Regions from separate parts of the Carnobacterium inhibens subsp. inhibens DSM 13024 genome, predicted to be linked through region 1. Evidence: predicted binding sites of a transcription regulator. Region 1 holds the regulator's gene; each other region holds the start of a gene.
The links. The regulator NrdR, encoded in region 1, represses ribonucleotide reductase genes. The targets are predictions, from matches to a motif close to ACACNATATATNGTGT.
Positions count from the first base shown of each region.

Region 2: the regulator NrdR is predicted to act here: its motif matches at 3,227-3,242, upstream of nrdH (glutaredoxin-like protein NrdH).
Region 3: the regulator NrdR is predicted to act here: its motif matches at 1,895-1,910, upstream of BR65_RS10585 (vitamin B12-dependent ribonucleotide reductase).

Region 1 covers NZ_JQIV01000006.1:2,463,032-2,468,020, forward strand. The annotation lists gene polA (DNA polymerase I) at 1-759, shown strand, start outside; gene mutM (DNA-formamidopyrimidine glycosylase) at 827-1,666, shown strand; gene coaE (dephospho-CoA kinase) at 1,683-2,294, shown strand; gene nrdR (transcriptional regulator NrdR) at 2,458-2,925, shown strand; gene BR65_RS12890 (replication initiation and membrane attachment family protein) at 2,950-4,398, shown strand; gene dnaI (primosomal protein DnaI) at 4,401-4,989, shown strand, end outside.
Region 2 covers NZ_JQIV01000006.1:529,227-534,215, reverse strand. The annotation lists gene glnA (type I glutamate--ammonia ligase) at 1-48, shown strand, start outside; gene BR65_RS03645 (MerR family transcriptional regulator) at 284-676, shown strand; gene glnA (type I glutamate--ammonia ligase) at 720-2,060, shown strand; gene BR65_RS03635 (PH domain-containing protein) at 2,259-2,636, opposite strand; tRNA gene BR65_RS03630 (tRNA-Arg) at 2,796-2,869, shown strand; gene nrdH (glutaredoxin-like protein NrdH) at 3,339-3,572, shown strand; gene nrdI (class Ib ribonucleoside-diphosphate reductase assembly flavoprotein NrdI) at 3,569-3,934, shown strand; gene nrdE (class 1b ribonucleoside-diphosphate reductase subunit alpha) at 3,921-4,989, shown strand, end outside.
Region 3 covers NZ_JQIV01000006.1:1,962,364-1,967,352, forward strand. The annotation lists gene BR65_RS10585 (vitamin B12-dependent ribonucleotide reductase) at 1-1,785, opposite strand, end outside; gene BR65_RS10590 (amidohydrolase) at 2,016-3,212, opposite strand; gene BR65_RS10595 (MetQ/NlpA family ABC transporter substrate-binding protein) at 3,284-4,108, opposite strand; gene BR65_RS10600 (methionine ABC transporter permease) at 4,129-4,809, opposite strand; gene BR65_RS10605 (methionine ABC transporter ATP-binding protein) at 4,824-4,989, opposite strand, start outside.

The DNA of each region.
Region 1 (4,989 bases):
ATTCCGATTCGATTAGAAGAAGGTAGAAAAATTAGGCAAGCTTTTGTTCCTAGTCATGAAGGATGGAAGATATTCGCATCCGATTACTCACAAATTGAATTGCGTGTGTTGGGACATGTATCAAATGATCCTTTGTTAAAAGAAGCTTTTATTGAGGGACAAGACATTCATTCAAGTACTGCCATGCGAGTATTTGGAATCACTTCTCCCGAAGAAGTTTCTTCAGAGATGCGTCGCAGAGCTAAAGCGGTTAATTTTGGAATTGTCTATGGTATAAGTGACTATGGATTATCACAAAATTTAGGAATTAGCCGAAAAGAAGCACAAAAATTTATCGATAAGTATTTTGATAAATATCCAGGCGTTAAAACGTATATGGAAGATATTGTGAGAGAAGCAAAAGATAAAGGTTTTGTCGAAACACTTTTCCAACGTCGCCGTTATTTGCCAGAAATCAATTCTAGAAACTTTAATTTACGGTCATTTGCTGAAAGAACGGCTATCAATACACCAATCCAAGGTAGTGCAGCAGATATCATCAAAATTGCTATGATTAAAATGGATAAAAAATTAAAAGAATCAAATATGAAAGCAACTATGCTATTACAGGTTCATGATGAACTGATTTTTGAAGCGCCTGAAGAAGAACTTGAACAACTTGAAGCACTAGTGATTCAAGTTATGGAAGGTGCAGTAGAATTATCTGTTCCTTTAAAAGTAGACAGCAACAGCGGGAAAAGCTGGTACGAAGCGAAATAAGAAGGAAATGTTTCTGCTATATTCAGTTATAGCAGAAACATTTTTTAGATAGAAAGGAAGTAAAAATTTGCCTGAATTACCAGAAGTTGAAACGGTTAGAAAAGGTTTAGAACAACTTGTATTAGGCGCAACGATTCAATCAGTAGATGTTTATTGGGACCGTATCGTTGCTGGATCTATCGATAGCGAAGAATTTAAACAGCTTTTAGTTGGAGAAACGATCATAGAGTTTGATAGACGAGGAAAATACATTATTTTCCGTTTTGAACATTGGGCTTTGGTTTCTCATTTGCGTATGGAAGGTAAGTATGAGGTAGAAAATTCAACAGCACCTTTAAAAAAACATACACATATCGTTTTTCATTTAACAGACGGAAGAGATTTACGTTATCTGGATGTACGGAAATTTGGTCGGATGACACTTGTTCCTTTAGGAAAAGAGTTTAGTACGACAGGTATAAGGCTACTTGGTCCTGAACCGACTAAAGAAGCTTTTGATGGAAAGACATTTTATACTACACTACAAACTAAAAAACGGTCTATTAAGCCTCTGTTATTGGATCAAACAATTGTAGCTGGATTAGGAAATATTTATGTAGATGAAGCTTTATTTGTAGCTAAGATCCATCCGATGAGAGCTGCAAATAGCTTAAGTAAAAATGAAGTTTCAAGGTTGCATGAATCCATTATCAAAGTCTTAGGGGATGCTGTAAAAGCTGGTGGAACGACGATTCGCACTTATAAAAATGCACTTGGAGATGCTGGGACATTTCAAGTGAAATTAGCGGTTTATGGTAAAAAAGGAAGTCCGTGTATTCGATGTGGAACGCCTATAGAAAAAATAAAAGTAGCTCAACGAGGAACTCATTTTTGTCCTAATTGCCAGCAATTAGACATTGATTACTAAATAAAGAGGGGATAATATGACTGTAATTTTAGGGCTAACTGGCAGTATTGCTACTGGCAAGTCAACTGTTAGTAAATTGTTTAAGGAACAGGGTTACCCTGTTGTAGATGCAGATATTGGTGCTAGAGAAGTAGTAGAACCTGGCACAGAAGGGTTAAATAAATTAAAAGCCTATTTTGGTGATAAAATTATTCTACCTGATGGTACTTTAAATCGTTCTGAACTGGGAAAAATCGTATTTAATGATGAAAAAGAGAGAGAGCAGTTAAACGAAATGTTATCTCAACACATACGGCAATGGATTATGACTAAGAAAGATGATTACTTAAAACAGCATCCTGTTGTTATTGTATTAGATATTCCTCTGCTTTTTGAAACTGGATATAAAGATGATGTTGATCAAATCATGGTAGTAGCTACAACACCGGAGACTCAAATAGACCGTTTAATGAAAAGAGATGGAATAGAAAGAAATGAAGCATTGCAAAAAATTGCTGCTCAGTTGTCTATTTCAGAAAAAATAACTCTGGGAGATATTATAATTGATAATAATGGGACAGTTGAACATACAAAAAAACAAGTTTTAAAGTGGATTGAAAAAATAAAACCCAATTCATGCATAAAATAAAAATTGAAAAGAGCAAAGAATAAAGTATCAGTGCTTTATTCTTTGCTCTTTTTTACCGATTTTAACCGGTTTTATCTGTGATTGTTGTATGGTATAATAATGTAAATAACTGTGTACAAAACTAGTGCAGAGATAAGACGCACTTAAGATAGGAATGATAATAATGCAATGTCCACGCTGTCAAAATAATGGTTCTAAAGTTGTCGATAGTCGTCCAGCAGATGATGGACGTGCCATTCGTAGAAGAAGAGAATGTGAAGCCTGTAGTTTTCGATTTACTACATTTGAACGGGTTGAAAAAACACCTCTTTTAGTGATCAAAAAAAATGGAACCAGAGAAGAATTTAATCGTGAAAAAATTTTAAGAGGGTTGATTCGTTCTTGTGAAAAACGACCTGTAGCAATGGAACAAGTTGAAAAAATAGTGGATGAAGTAGAAAATCAAATCAGAGGGTTAGGCGAAAATGAAGTTTCTTCTGCTATTATTGGAGAATACATTATGGAAAAATTAGCTGATGTAGATGAAATAGCGTATATCCGCTTTGCTAGTGTCTATCGTCAATTTAAAGATATGAGTGTCTTTCTTAAAGAACTTCAAGAATTTGAAAGAAAAAAAGCTGAAAAAAATTAGTGAGACAGAAAGGTGTGAATCGTTTTGGGATATCCATGGAAAAACTTAAGTCCTAAAGATGGGTTTTTAGTAAAACAAAATGCGTTACTATCGGATATTGATCAAAAAATTCTCACTTTTTTGTATCAACCTTTGATTGGCACTGCTGCATATAGCCTTTATATGACATTATGGACTGAAATAGAAGAAGAAAAATATTGGAGTGAAGGAATTCTGCATTCGGAATTGCTGACAGTGTTAAATATCGGTATCCCTGAACTCTATCAAGCTAGGATCAAGTTAGAAGCGATAGGTCTCCTTAAAACCTATGTCCAAACAGATACGACTAAATTAACGATCTATGAATTGCAAGCTCCTCAAACTAGTGAGGTATTTTTCAAAGATGATTTATTAAGTTTATTGTTATTAGAAAGAGTTGGCGAACGAAAATTTAAAAATTTGAGAAAACGATTCATTGTAGAAAAGATAGACAAACAGAAATTTCAAGAAATCACTAAGTCATTTTTAGACGTGTTTCAGTTTGACGCTGAATTACTAAAAAGAGAAAAGGAACTTTTAAAAGAGCCTGTTTCATATATTGGAAAAACAGCCAATTCTAATCCAAAAGTTGATCCGAAAACGTTTGATTTGAAATTTTTTTATTCAGGTTTAAATCAGCAATACATCAATCGTTCTTCCATTACAAAAGAAATAGAGGAAACGATTCTTGTATTGCACACGTTATATGGTTTAGACGAATTAACGATGCAACAATTTATTCTTAATGCATCAGATATTGAAACTGGAACCATTGATGAAAAAAAATTAAAGAAATTAGTATATGATGATTATCATAATAAAAACCAACAAAATATTTCTTTAAAAGACGTGGTGGAAAAAGATATCCAGATCGATGTAAATCAGCAAAAAACGCGTGAAAATGATCTTATGAAAAAAGGATTAACTAAAGAAGATATTGCGGTCATTGAAGTAAGTGAGCAAATAAGCCCTTATGATTTTATGAATTCTATTAAAGAACAAAAAGGCGGTTTTGTAACAAAACCTGAAGAATGGACTTTAGAAGAAATCGTGAAGAAAGCTAATTTGCCAACAGCGGTGATCAATATTTTGATTCATTACATTTTAGTTGTGAAAAACAACCCAACGCTTGACCAAAAATTAGCTTATAAGATCGCCAATGACTGGGCGCAAGAAAAGGTAGTAGCACCTGAAGAAGCGATTCAAAAGGTTAAAAAAATGTATTTAGAAAATGCTGAAAAAAAACAACAACAAGAAAATCGTAATAAGACTTACACACAAAACAGAAGTAAAGGTAATTACAATAATCAAACCACGATAAGAAAAGAAACTCTTCCAGATTGGGCCAAAGCAGAAAATAACCAAATGGAAGAAAAACCGATGAGTGAAGAAGAGAAACAAGCGTTTATGGAACGGTTGAAAAGAATTCAAAATTTTGGCAAAGAAGGTGAATAATAATGGAGGATATTGGTGAAAGCTTGACGCGAATGATCAAAGATCGAAATTTAACGGATAAATATGAAGAACTCATTCAAGAAGTTTTAGATGATCCCGATGTGACGCAATTTATTGCAGACAATCGTCAAAAATTGGATGATGAAGCCATTGTTAAAAGTTATGCTAAATTATATGAATATGTACAAGAAAAAAAGAAATTTCAATTAAAAGAAGGTATGATGGCTCCTGGTTACCATCCTAAATTAGTTTTAAATTATCATTACATTGACGTGACCTATGTACCTTCGGCTGAATTGATCGCTAAACAAAAAGAATTAGAAATCAAAAATCGGATTTATTCAATGGATATGCCTAAAGATGTACGAAATGCTAAATTAGCAGATTTTGATTTAACAGATGAACGCCGATATGCTATTTCAGAGGTCTATGATTTTATTGATGCTTATTTAACTAAGCCCAAAGAATTTCATAAAGGCTTATATTTACAGGGATCATTTGGTGTAGGTAAAACTTATTTGTTAGGAGCGCTAGCACATGAATTGGCTAAAAATGGGTTCCCTTCTACTTTAATGCATTTTCCATCATTTG
Region 2 (4,989 bases), 1.9 Mb from region 1:
GAACAAGTTTCTGAATGGGAAAAAGAAAAATATCTAACCTTATATTAAAAAATAGACCAAAATGAAAAACCCCAATGGACAATTTTACTGTCCATTGGGTTTTTTTTTCGTTCTAATACAATTGGTATAGTTCAATTTTGAGTTTTTAATCGGAACAAATGAATGATTAAAAAATGAATCGTTCGTTTTGACGTGTTAGATTTTCTGACATAAGATGCATTTTTTTGTTGACAGAGAAAAAAAAGACTGCTATTCTATAAAAGTAATCGAAAGGAGGACTTAAATGAGTGAGAAAGAACTTAGACGTTCAAGGTCGGTTTTTCCGATTGGTACAGTTATGAAACTAACAGATTTAACTGCACGACAGATTCGCTACTATGAAGAACAGGATCTAATCCATCCTTTGCGGAATGAAGGAAATCGCCGAATGTATTCTTTAAATGATATTGATGTTCTTCTTGAGATTAAAGATTATTTATCAGATGGAATCAATATGGCGGGTATCAAACGCATTTATGAGCTGCAGGAGAATAAAGAAAAAGCTAGAGAACAAGAAGTAAATAAAGTTATGACAGATGATGACGTACGAAAAATCTTGCATGATGAATTTCTAGCGGTAAGTGGATTAAGTGCTAAAACGGCAAATTCGTTTCTTAATCAAAATCGAATAGGGTAATAACAAACTAAAAAGTTGCTAAGAGAAGGGAAGAAAAAAATGTATGGCTAAGTTTATGAGAAAAGAAATTGAAGAGGCGTCAAAAAAAGGAAATGTCCGTTTCTTGCGATTAATGTTTACTGATATTTTAGGTGTAATTAAAAATGTTGAGGTACCCATTAGTCAACTGAAAAAAGTATTGGATAATGAGTTAATGTTTGATGGCTCTTCAATCGAAGGATTTGTACGGATAGAAGAAAGCGATATGTATTTGAGACCGGATTTAGATACTTGGTTGATTTTCCCATGGGAAACGACTGAAGGTTCTGGTAAAATCGCTCGTCTGATTTGTGACGTATACAATCCAGATGGTACACCATTTGCTGGAGATCCTCGTTCTAACTTGAAGCGTACTTTGAAAGAAATGGAAGAACTTGGGTTTACTGAGTTTAATTTAGGACCTGAACCTGAATTTTTCCTTTTTAAATTAGACGAAAAAAATGAGCCCACTTTAGAGTTGAATGACGATGGAGGCTATTTTGATTTAGCTCCAACAGATTTAGGTGAAAATTGCCGTCGCGATATCGTATTGCAATTAGAAGATCTTGGTTTTGAAATCGAGGCTAGTCACCATGAAGTTGCACCAGGACAACATGAGATCGACTGGAAATATGCAAGTGCGATCGAAGCATGCGATAACATTCAAACATTTAAATTGATTGTAAAAACTGTCGCTCGTAAACATGGTTTACATGCTACGTTTATGCCTAAACCATTATATGGAGTCAATGGATCTGGAATGCATTTCAACTTATCTTTATTTACAAAAGAAGGTAATGCTTTTTACGATAAAGATGGGGATATGGAACTAAGTGATACAGCACGTCAATTTTTAGCTGGTATTTTAGATCACGCAAAAGCATTTACAGCAATCGTTAACCCTACTGTAAATTCATACAAACGTCTTGTACCCGGATATGAAGCGCCTGTATACATTGCATGGAGCGGCCGTAATCGCTCACCACTAATTCGTGTACCGCAATCAAGGGGAATGTCTACTCGTGTTGAATTACGTAGTGTCGACCCTAGCGCAAATCCATATTTAGCGATGGCTGTTCTTTTGAAAGCTGGGTTAGATGGTGTGAAAAATAAAATGGAAGCTCCAGTACCTATCAACCGCAATATTTATGTAATGAGCGAAAAAGATCGTTATGAAAATGGGATTTATGATTTACCTGGAACATTGCATGAAGCTTTAGGATACTTAGCAAAAGATAATACGATTAAAGCTGGTTTGGGTGATCATATTTATGAAAACTTTGTCAATGCTAAAAAAATCGAATGGGCTGCTTTTCGTGAGCAAGTGACTGAATGGGAAAGAGAACAATACTTGAAATTGTATTAAAAAGAAAAGAAGAGGCCGGGACAAAAATCCTAGCCTCCTCTTTTTATACGAATATTCATTCTAAAACGTGCTCCAAAAAGCAGACCCGACGTCCACTTCGCGAACAATGCTCGATGGTCGATGACCATACTGCGCTTATTCGTTCCAGTGATTCGGGTCTAAACGCTTTTTGTCTCACTCTCTTCTTTTTTACTTGGTTTAGAGTACAGCTAGTGCCAAAGCTTGTTGAATTGCTGTAATGTGTTTATCATTTGTAAACTGCAACGTAATAGCTGGTTCAGCAGCACTGGAAATAAAGATCTTCAATTCAGCATCTAAGTCAAAATGGCCGGTTGTTTCAACCAGAAAGCGACTAATCGACTTATATGGCAAAGAATGATAAGTCGTTTTTTTACCTGTGACACCTTGTTTATCAATGACAATTAAACGCTTATTGGTAAAAATAATTAAATCACGAACCAATTTAAACGCTAAATCGATTTCTTCAGTATCCAAAATGACACCTGATAGTTTTTTTCGAGCCTCATTCTCGCTGATGTTCCCGGCGTTTCCTAAAAGACCACCAATTAACCCCATTTTAAAACCTCCCTAACTTGTTTAATAATTATTGTAAAGGGTGTATTTATTAAATTCAACTGATTAAAATAACATTCTTTCTTAAATTTAAAATTTATTGGCAAAAAGTGTTGACTTTTTATTCATTATTACATATAATTAATTTTGTTGCTAGGACATGTCTCAGTAGCTCAGTTGGATAGAGCATCCGCCTTCTAAGCGGACGGTCGGGAGTTCGAATCTCTCCTGAGACATAAATTGATAAGTTAGAAAAGTTGACTACTCAGCTTTTCTAACTTTTTTTTAATGTTGAAAATAGAAAATTTTTCTTTTCTTTTCAGAAAAGGAAAATTAATTATAAGCGAATGAAACAAATAAAGATGTATACAGTATTATTCAAAAAAATGTAAAAATATTCTAAAATCTTTAATAAATTGATTTCGTGAGGATTAAAAAAATAAAAAAAGTTTTTTTAGATTTTTTTCAAATGTGAAAATTACACGAAGAAAGGTTTGGAGACAAATAACTGTAGGTTTCTCAACTGTTTATTGTTCACAAGCATGAATGACAAATACCACATATAGGAAAAAATGAATATGTCAATAGGAAAACCACTAGATATAGTGGTTTTTTTATTTGCCAGTGAGAGAGAATAAGTGTAGAATACGAATAGAGAAATAGATGAAAACGAACTTAAAAATGAATTATTAAGGAGAATGACCTATGACGCAAAAAACGATTATTGTTTACTCTAAACCAAACTGTATGCAATGTAATTTCACTAAAAAATATTTAGAAGATAAAGGTATTTCTTACGAGGTAAAAGATATCTTTGAATCAGAAGAAGCTTTAAATGAAGTTAAAGAACTTGGGTTTAGCTCTGTTCCTGTTATTTCTATAGAAGGACATGAAGCCTTTAATGGATTCCGCCCTGATCTCCTTGATCAATTAGCATGAAAGTCGTTTATATTAGTTTAACCGGCCAGACTAGAAAGTTTGTTAACAAACTCAGTATGGATTTGTTGGAATTGACGCCAACGAATCCATATATTGTTTTAGAAGAACCGTTCATTATTGTTGCACCAACGTATGATAAAGAAGCAACTGAATTATTAAACGATTTTATTGAAACAGCTGATAATAAAAGGTATTTAAAAGGGGTAGCTGGTGGTGGGAATTTGAATTTTGGTAAATTATTCGCTTTTACGGCAAAAGATCTGGCTCACGATTATCAAGTACCCTTATTACATACCTTTGAGTTTCAAGGCAATGAGGAAGATGTTGCACAATTAAAGAAAGTGGTGAATGATATTGGATAAACCTAAATTAGCCTCAAAACCAAAAGAGGTTACGTATTTTAAATTAAACAATGAATTGAATAGACCTGTGGATGGAAAGATTCCTTTAAATAAAGATCGTGAAGCGGTACGAGCTTACTTTTTGGAGCATGTTAATCCAAATACCGTTTTCTTTTATACACTTGAAGAAAAATTGAACTATCTAATTAAAGAAGAGTATATAGAAGAAGAGTTTTTATTGAAATACGAAAGAGAATTCATCCATTCATTATTTGATGATATTTACAGTCGGAAATTTAGATTCCGCTCATTTATGTCAGCTTTTAAATTTTATACACAATATGCTTTGAAAACGAATGATGGACAACGTTTCTTAGAACGCTATGAAGATCGAATCGTATTCAATGCGTTATATTTAGCTGATGGGGATACTGAATTAGCTCGCAAACTTGCGGATGAAATCGTAAATCAACGTTATCAACCTGCTACGCCAACATTCCTGAATGCAGGACGTAAGAGACGTGGAGAACTGGTTTCTTGTTTCTTGATCCAAGCAACGGATGATATGAACAGTATTGGCCGTGTAGTGAACAGTGCGTTGCAATTGTCTCGTATCGGTGGCGGAGTTGGTGTGAATTTATCTAATTTACGTGCTTCTGGAGATCCAATCAAAAAAATCGACAATGCTTCAAGCGGAGTTGTACCTGTAATGAAATTATTAGAAGACAGTTTTAGTTATTCTAATCAGCTTGGACAACGAAATGGAGCAGGAGCGGTCTATTTAAATGTTTTTCATCCAGATATCGTATCATTCCTTTCGACAAAGAAAGAGAATGCGGATGAAAAAATTCGTGTAAAAACACTTTCTCTTGGTTTAGTCGTACCGGATAAATTTTATGAATTAGCTGCTCATGATGAACAAATGTATCTTTTTAGTCCATATGATGTAGAACGAATTTACGGAGAACCATTTGCTTATATTGATATTACTAAAGAGTACGATAATATGGTGAATAATGAAGAAATCCGTAAATCAAAAATCAGTGCTCGTGAATTAGAAAATGAGATTTCTAAAC
Region 3 (4,989 bases), 500 kb from region 1:
TTTTGCTAATTCAATAGAAGCTTCATACGCTGAAACTGCAATTGTTTCGAAGACTTTATCTACTAATTGATTGCCTTCTTGAGAGCCGTATTCTTTACCACAGTAAATGAGTAAGTCGGCGAGACCCATAATGCCTAAACCAACACGGCGTTCTCCTAAAGCTTGTTTTTCGTTTTCTGCTAAGAAGTAAGGTGTGGCATCAATCACGTTATCTTGCATACGTACACCAACTTGCACAGTTTTCTTTAATTTATCAAAATTGACTGTTCCAGATTCTTTATCGGCCATTTCGGCTAAGTTAACGGCTGCTAGATTACAAACAGAATAAGGAGCGAGAGGCTGTTCGCCGCAAGGGTTAGTTGCAACGACTTTTTGCCCATAGGCAGCAGCATTCGTCATCTTATTTGCATTATCAATAAAGAAAATACCCGGCTCAGCAGAGTAGGTAGCACAAATAGTGATGAGTTTCCATAATTCGCGAGCCTTTATTGTTCGGTAAGTATGAATGCCATGTCCTGAAGCTTCCCATTCACGGACGTCTCCAATTTCTGACCAATTAGTGTTGTATTCTTCCATTTCCTCTGGGCTGTATGTTTCTACGGCAGGAAAGCGAAGAGTATAATCAGTGTCCTTTTCAACAGCTTCCATGAAATCAGTCGTCAAACAAACTGAAATATTTGCTCCTGATAAAAAGTCAGGGTCATGAACACTATAGGAGCCGCCTATTTTTAATTTAGCAGCTGCTTCTTTCATTGTCGCTGCATCAAATCCACCACGCCCGGGCATATTTTTATAATTTAAAATAGTTTGATACATAGCAGTTTCGTGTTCTGAAAGAGGAGTGAATTTCAACTTTTCATTAGCTAGCTTCTTTATTTGAGCGTCTGTGGTATTTTCAATTAAATAACGTAAAATACGTGGGTTTTGCATTTTTGAAATAATAAATTCAAGAATATCTGGATGCCAATCTGTTAACATAATCATCTGTGCTCCACGACGGCTGCCACCCTGTTCAACCAAGTGAGTTAATTTCGCAATATCGTCTAGCCAAGAAACAGCTCCTGATGATTTTCCATTAACCCCACGCGCTAAAGTATGACGCGGACGAAGAGTAGAACCATTAGTACCAACACCGCCGCCACGACTCATGATTTCCATCACTTGTTTTCGATGATCCGAAATACCTTCACGAGAGTCAGGGACAAAAGGCATAACGTAACAATTAAAATAAGTGACATCCGTTTTCGAACCTGCACCATACAAAACGCGTCCTGCAGGGATAAAATTCAAGTTTTTTAATTCTTCATAAAAGGCATTATAAGCAGCTTTTCTTTTTTCAGGAGTCGATTCTATAGCGGATAAGCCAGTCGCATTTCGTTTAGCAATTTGTTCATAAAAAATTTCAAGCGGTTTTTCAATCACATCTAAGCTGCAAGTAATGATTCCAGTTTTTTGCTCATACTCATCTTCAATGGATCCTCGGAATTCCTCATCAATCAAAATTGAAGCAGTATGTTGAGAATGGTTGATCTGTGTAACAAATCCAGTTCCTCTTGTAGGGTATTGCGGGTCTGGCTTAACCGTTAAAACAACTAAATCTCCTATAGAAAGAGTAGATTTAGAGAGGTCTTTAAAGGAATACCGATCTAACATAACTAAGCGAGAAACCCCTTTATAGGTTAAGTTCATATCATCAGTTATCGGATAGACTTGAGGAAAAGCTTGAATGTCTTCATTTAACTTGTTAACATCTATTGTTGCTTTTGCGTAGATATTTGCAATCATGGGTACCACTCCTTAATAAAATATGTATGTAAATCAATAGATAACAGTAAAAAAGGGTAGTAAGTGTAACATCCTTTTTTTCTATATGTTGTTACCTGAAATATATTTTACACTACATGTTGTGTTTTTTCATTAACTAAAAATTTTGTGAGAAATAGAAGACAAAAAAAAGAAGCGAAAAACAACTCGCTTCAATCTTTTTCAGAAAATAAGTTCTGAATTTTTTTTATTTACCGTTCATTTAAAAAATCTAGAGCATATCTGACATGTAATTCTGTGGCTATAGCTAATCCGCTTTCGTCAATATCAAAATTTTCATGATGATGCCCGTACCAAGTTTCTGGGTTAGCTGGGTTCTTAGTTCCAACACGAGCATAAACACCTTGCGCAACAGCTAAGAAGTCAGCAAAGTCATCTGCTCCTAAACTTTTGGGATTATCTTGAATAATATTATCTGCTCCTACAATGTCTGTACCAACACGAGCAGCACGACTTGCAGCGGTTTGATTATTGATAAGAGGAGCTGCTGCATCATAATTCTCAAATTCAATTGATGTGCGATGAGCTTTGGCGACATCTCGTGCAACACGTTCAACAGCTGCTAATACAAATTGGCGTGTTTCGTGGCTAAATGTACGAACCGTACCTTCAAGGGAAGCTTCATTTGCAATAATGTTATAACGAGTTCCGGCGTTTAAGACTCCTACAGCAACAACTACATTATCTAAAGGGCTGACTTCTCGAGCCACAATACTTTGCAATTCGATCGTTATGGCAGCAGCTGTTAAAAGAGCATCTCTTCCTAAATCTGGTCTAGCCGCATGACCGCTTTCGCCTTTGACCCTAATCTTAAAAATATCACAAGAAGCATTTGTTGGACCAGCAGTAGCAACGATTTTTCCAGTCTCGATAGAGGAGTCGACGTGTATACCAAAAACTTGATCGACATCGTTAACAAATCCACCCGCTACAAATTGTCGTGCTCCAGCTCCGATTTCTTCAGCTTGTTGAAAAGCTAATTTAATGGTCCCTGAAAAGTCAGCTTCATGGTTTTTTAAAATTTTTGCAGCCCCTAATAAAGCTGATGTGTGAGCATCATGGCCACATGCATGATGTAATCCTTTTTTAGTTGATTTATAAGGTTTGTCTTTAGCATCCTCTAATTCAAGAGCATCAATATCTGCCCGTAAGAGAATCGTTTTTCCTAGTCCTTTTTTACCAACAATCGTCCCGATAGCTCCAGTTTCACCAACAGATTCGTAAGGGATAGATAGTTTGTCTAATTCATTTTTGATAAATTTGATTGTTTCGTATTCTTTTAGACTTGGCTCAGGATGTTGATGAAGGTAACGGCGTAATGCGATGACCTCTTGAGCTCCTTGTTGAACTTCTTCTTGTAACGTAACTTTTGTAAGTGCTGTTGACATAATAAATCATCCTTTCTGAATGGGGTTAGTTTTAATGTGTGCCGTAAAGGAAACTAGTTACTTGCGTTCCTTTACCACACTGGAATAGAAGAGCCTTTTGATGTTTCTTCGATGACTTCTTTAGTATCTTCTGCTTGGTAAGCTTCTATAATCTTTTTGAAAACTTCATTATCTTTATCTTCTTCTCTTGAAACAATCGCATTGTAGTATGGATCAGAGGAATCAGTAACTGGTTCTAAGAACACAGCATCTTCAGTAGGAATGAATCCGGCGTCTACAGCCATTCCGCTATTAATGACGGAAGCTGTTACATCTTCTAAAGCGCGTGCTGTTTGAGAAGAATCTAGTGTTTCAAATGTTAAATTCAAAGGATTAGAGGTAATATCTTCAACTACAGGAACTTGGCCTTTTGAAGGATCAACTTCAATCAAACCAGCTGTTTGAAGTAAGAGTAAAGCTCGTCCTTCATTTGAAACATCGTTTGGAATGGCAATCACATCATTCTCTTTTATCTCAGAGACATCTTGAATCTTTGATGAATAAATACCAAGTGGCGCAATAACCGTATCGGCAATGGCCACTAAGTTTTCACCATGATCTTCATTAAAAGCTTCCATGAAAATTTTCGTTTGAAAAGAATTCAACTCTAATTCGCCTTCAGCAAGAGCTACGTTTGGTGTAGCATAGTCTGTAAATTTGACTAGCTCAATTTCAATATCTTCTGCGGCTAATTTTTCTTTAACAAACTCCCAAACTTCATTCACTTCTCCAACAACACCAATTTTAATGGGCTCAGATTCTTCAACCTCTGAAGTAGTGTTCGTTCCACAAGCGGTTGTTACAAGAAGCCCTAATGCTAAAGTTAATCCTAAAAAACCTTTTTTTATTCTGTTCATCTTTTTTCCTCCAATGTCATCTAGTGACTCGTTTTTTTGATTAAAGCATTTCCAATAAATTGACTAATGAATACAATAATTAAGATAATAGCAGTGGCGACTAACGTTACATCTCCTTGGAAACGATTGTAGCCTCTGGCAATGGCTAAGTTACCTAATCCTCCGCCACCGATTGCTCCTGCCATAGCAGTTAAACCAATCAAATTAATAATGGTAACAGAAGAGACACGAATGATAGCTGTCAGTCCTTCTTTTAAATAAACACGAAAAATGATTTCTAAAGGACTGGATCCCATTGATTCGGCAGCTTCTATAACGCCAGAATCAACTTCTAAAAGAGCATTTTGAATTTGTCTAGCAAAGAATGGCACGGTTCCGATAACTAAAGGGACGATAGCAGCTGTTGTACCGATAGATGTATGAGCGATCAAGCGAGTTAAGGGAACAACCAATGCCATCATGATGATAAAAGGCAAAGAACGAAAGAGATTGACGATTTGATCAAGTAGGTTGTAGAGGCGTGGTCGTTCTAAAATCCCACCTCTGTCGGTTACAACAAGTATGACTCCTAAAATCAAGCCAAGAATACCAGCAATCAGCCCTGTAATAATGACCATGTAGAGTGTTTGTAAGGTGCTTTCAATAATTTCATCTCTTAATGGGATAACATTTTCGAAATACGTTGTAAGAAATTCAGACATTTTTATTCACTCCTTTAGATAATATTAGTTTTTTTCTTTAATGGGATAATCTGGTGGTGATGGTGAATCAAGGTTACTTTTACATTTTTTGATTTTAAATAAGCAATAGCTTTATCTCTGCGGCTAGGTTCTCCACTTAAGACAACAATTAGATTTCCAACAGGCGTTTCTTGTAAGATT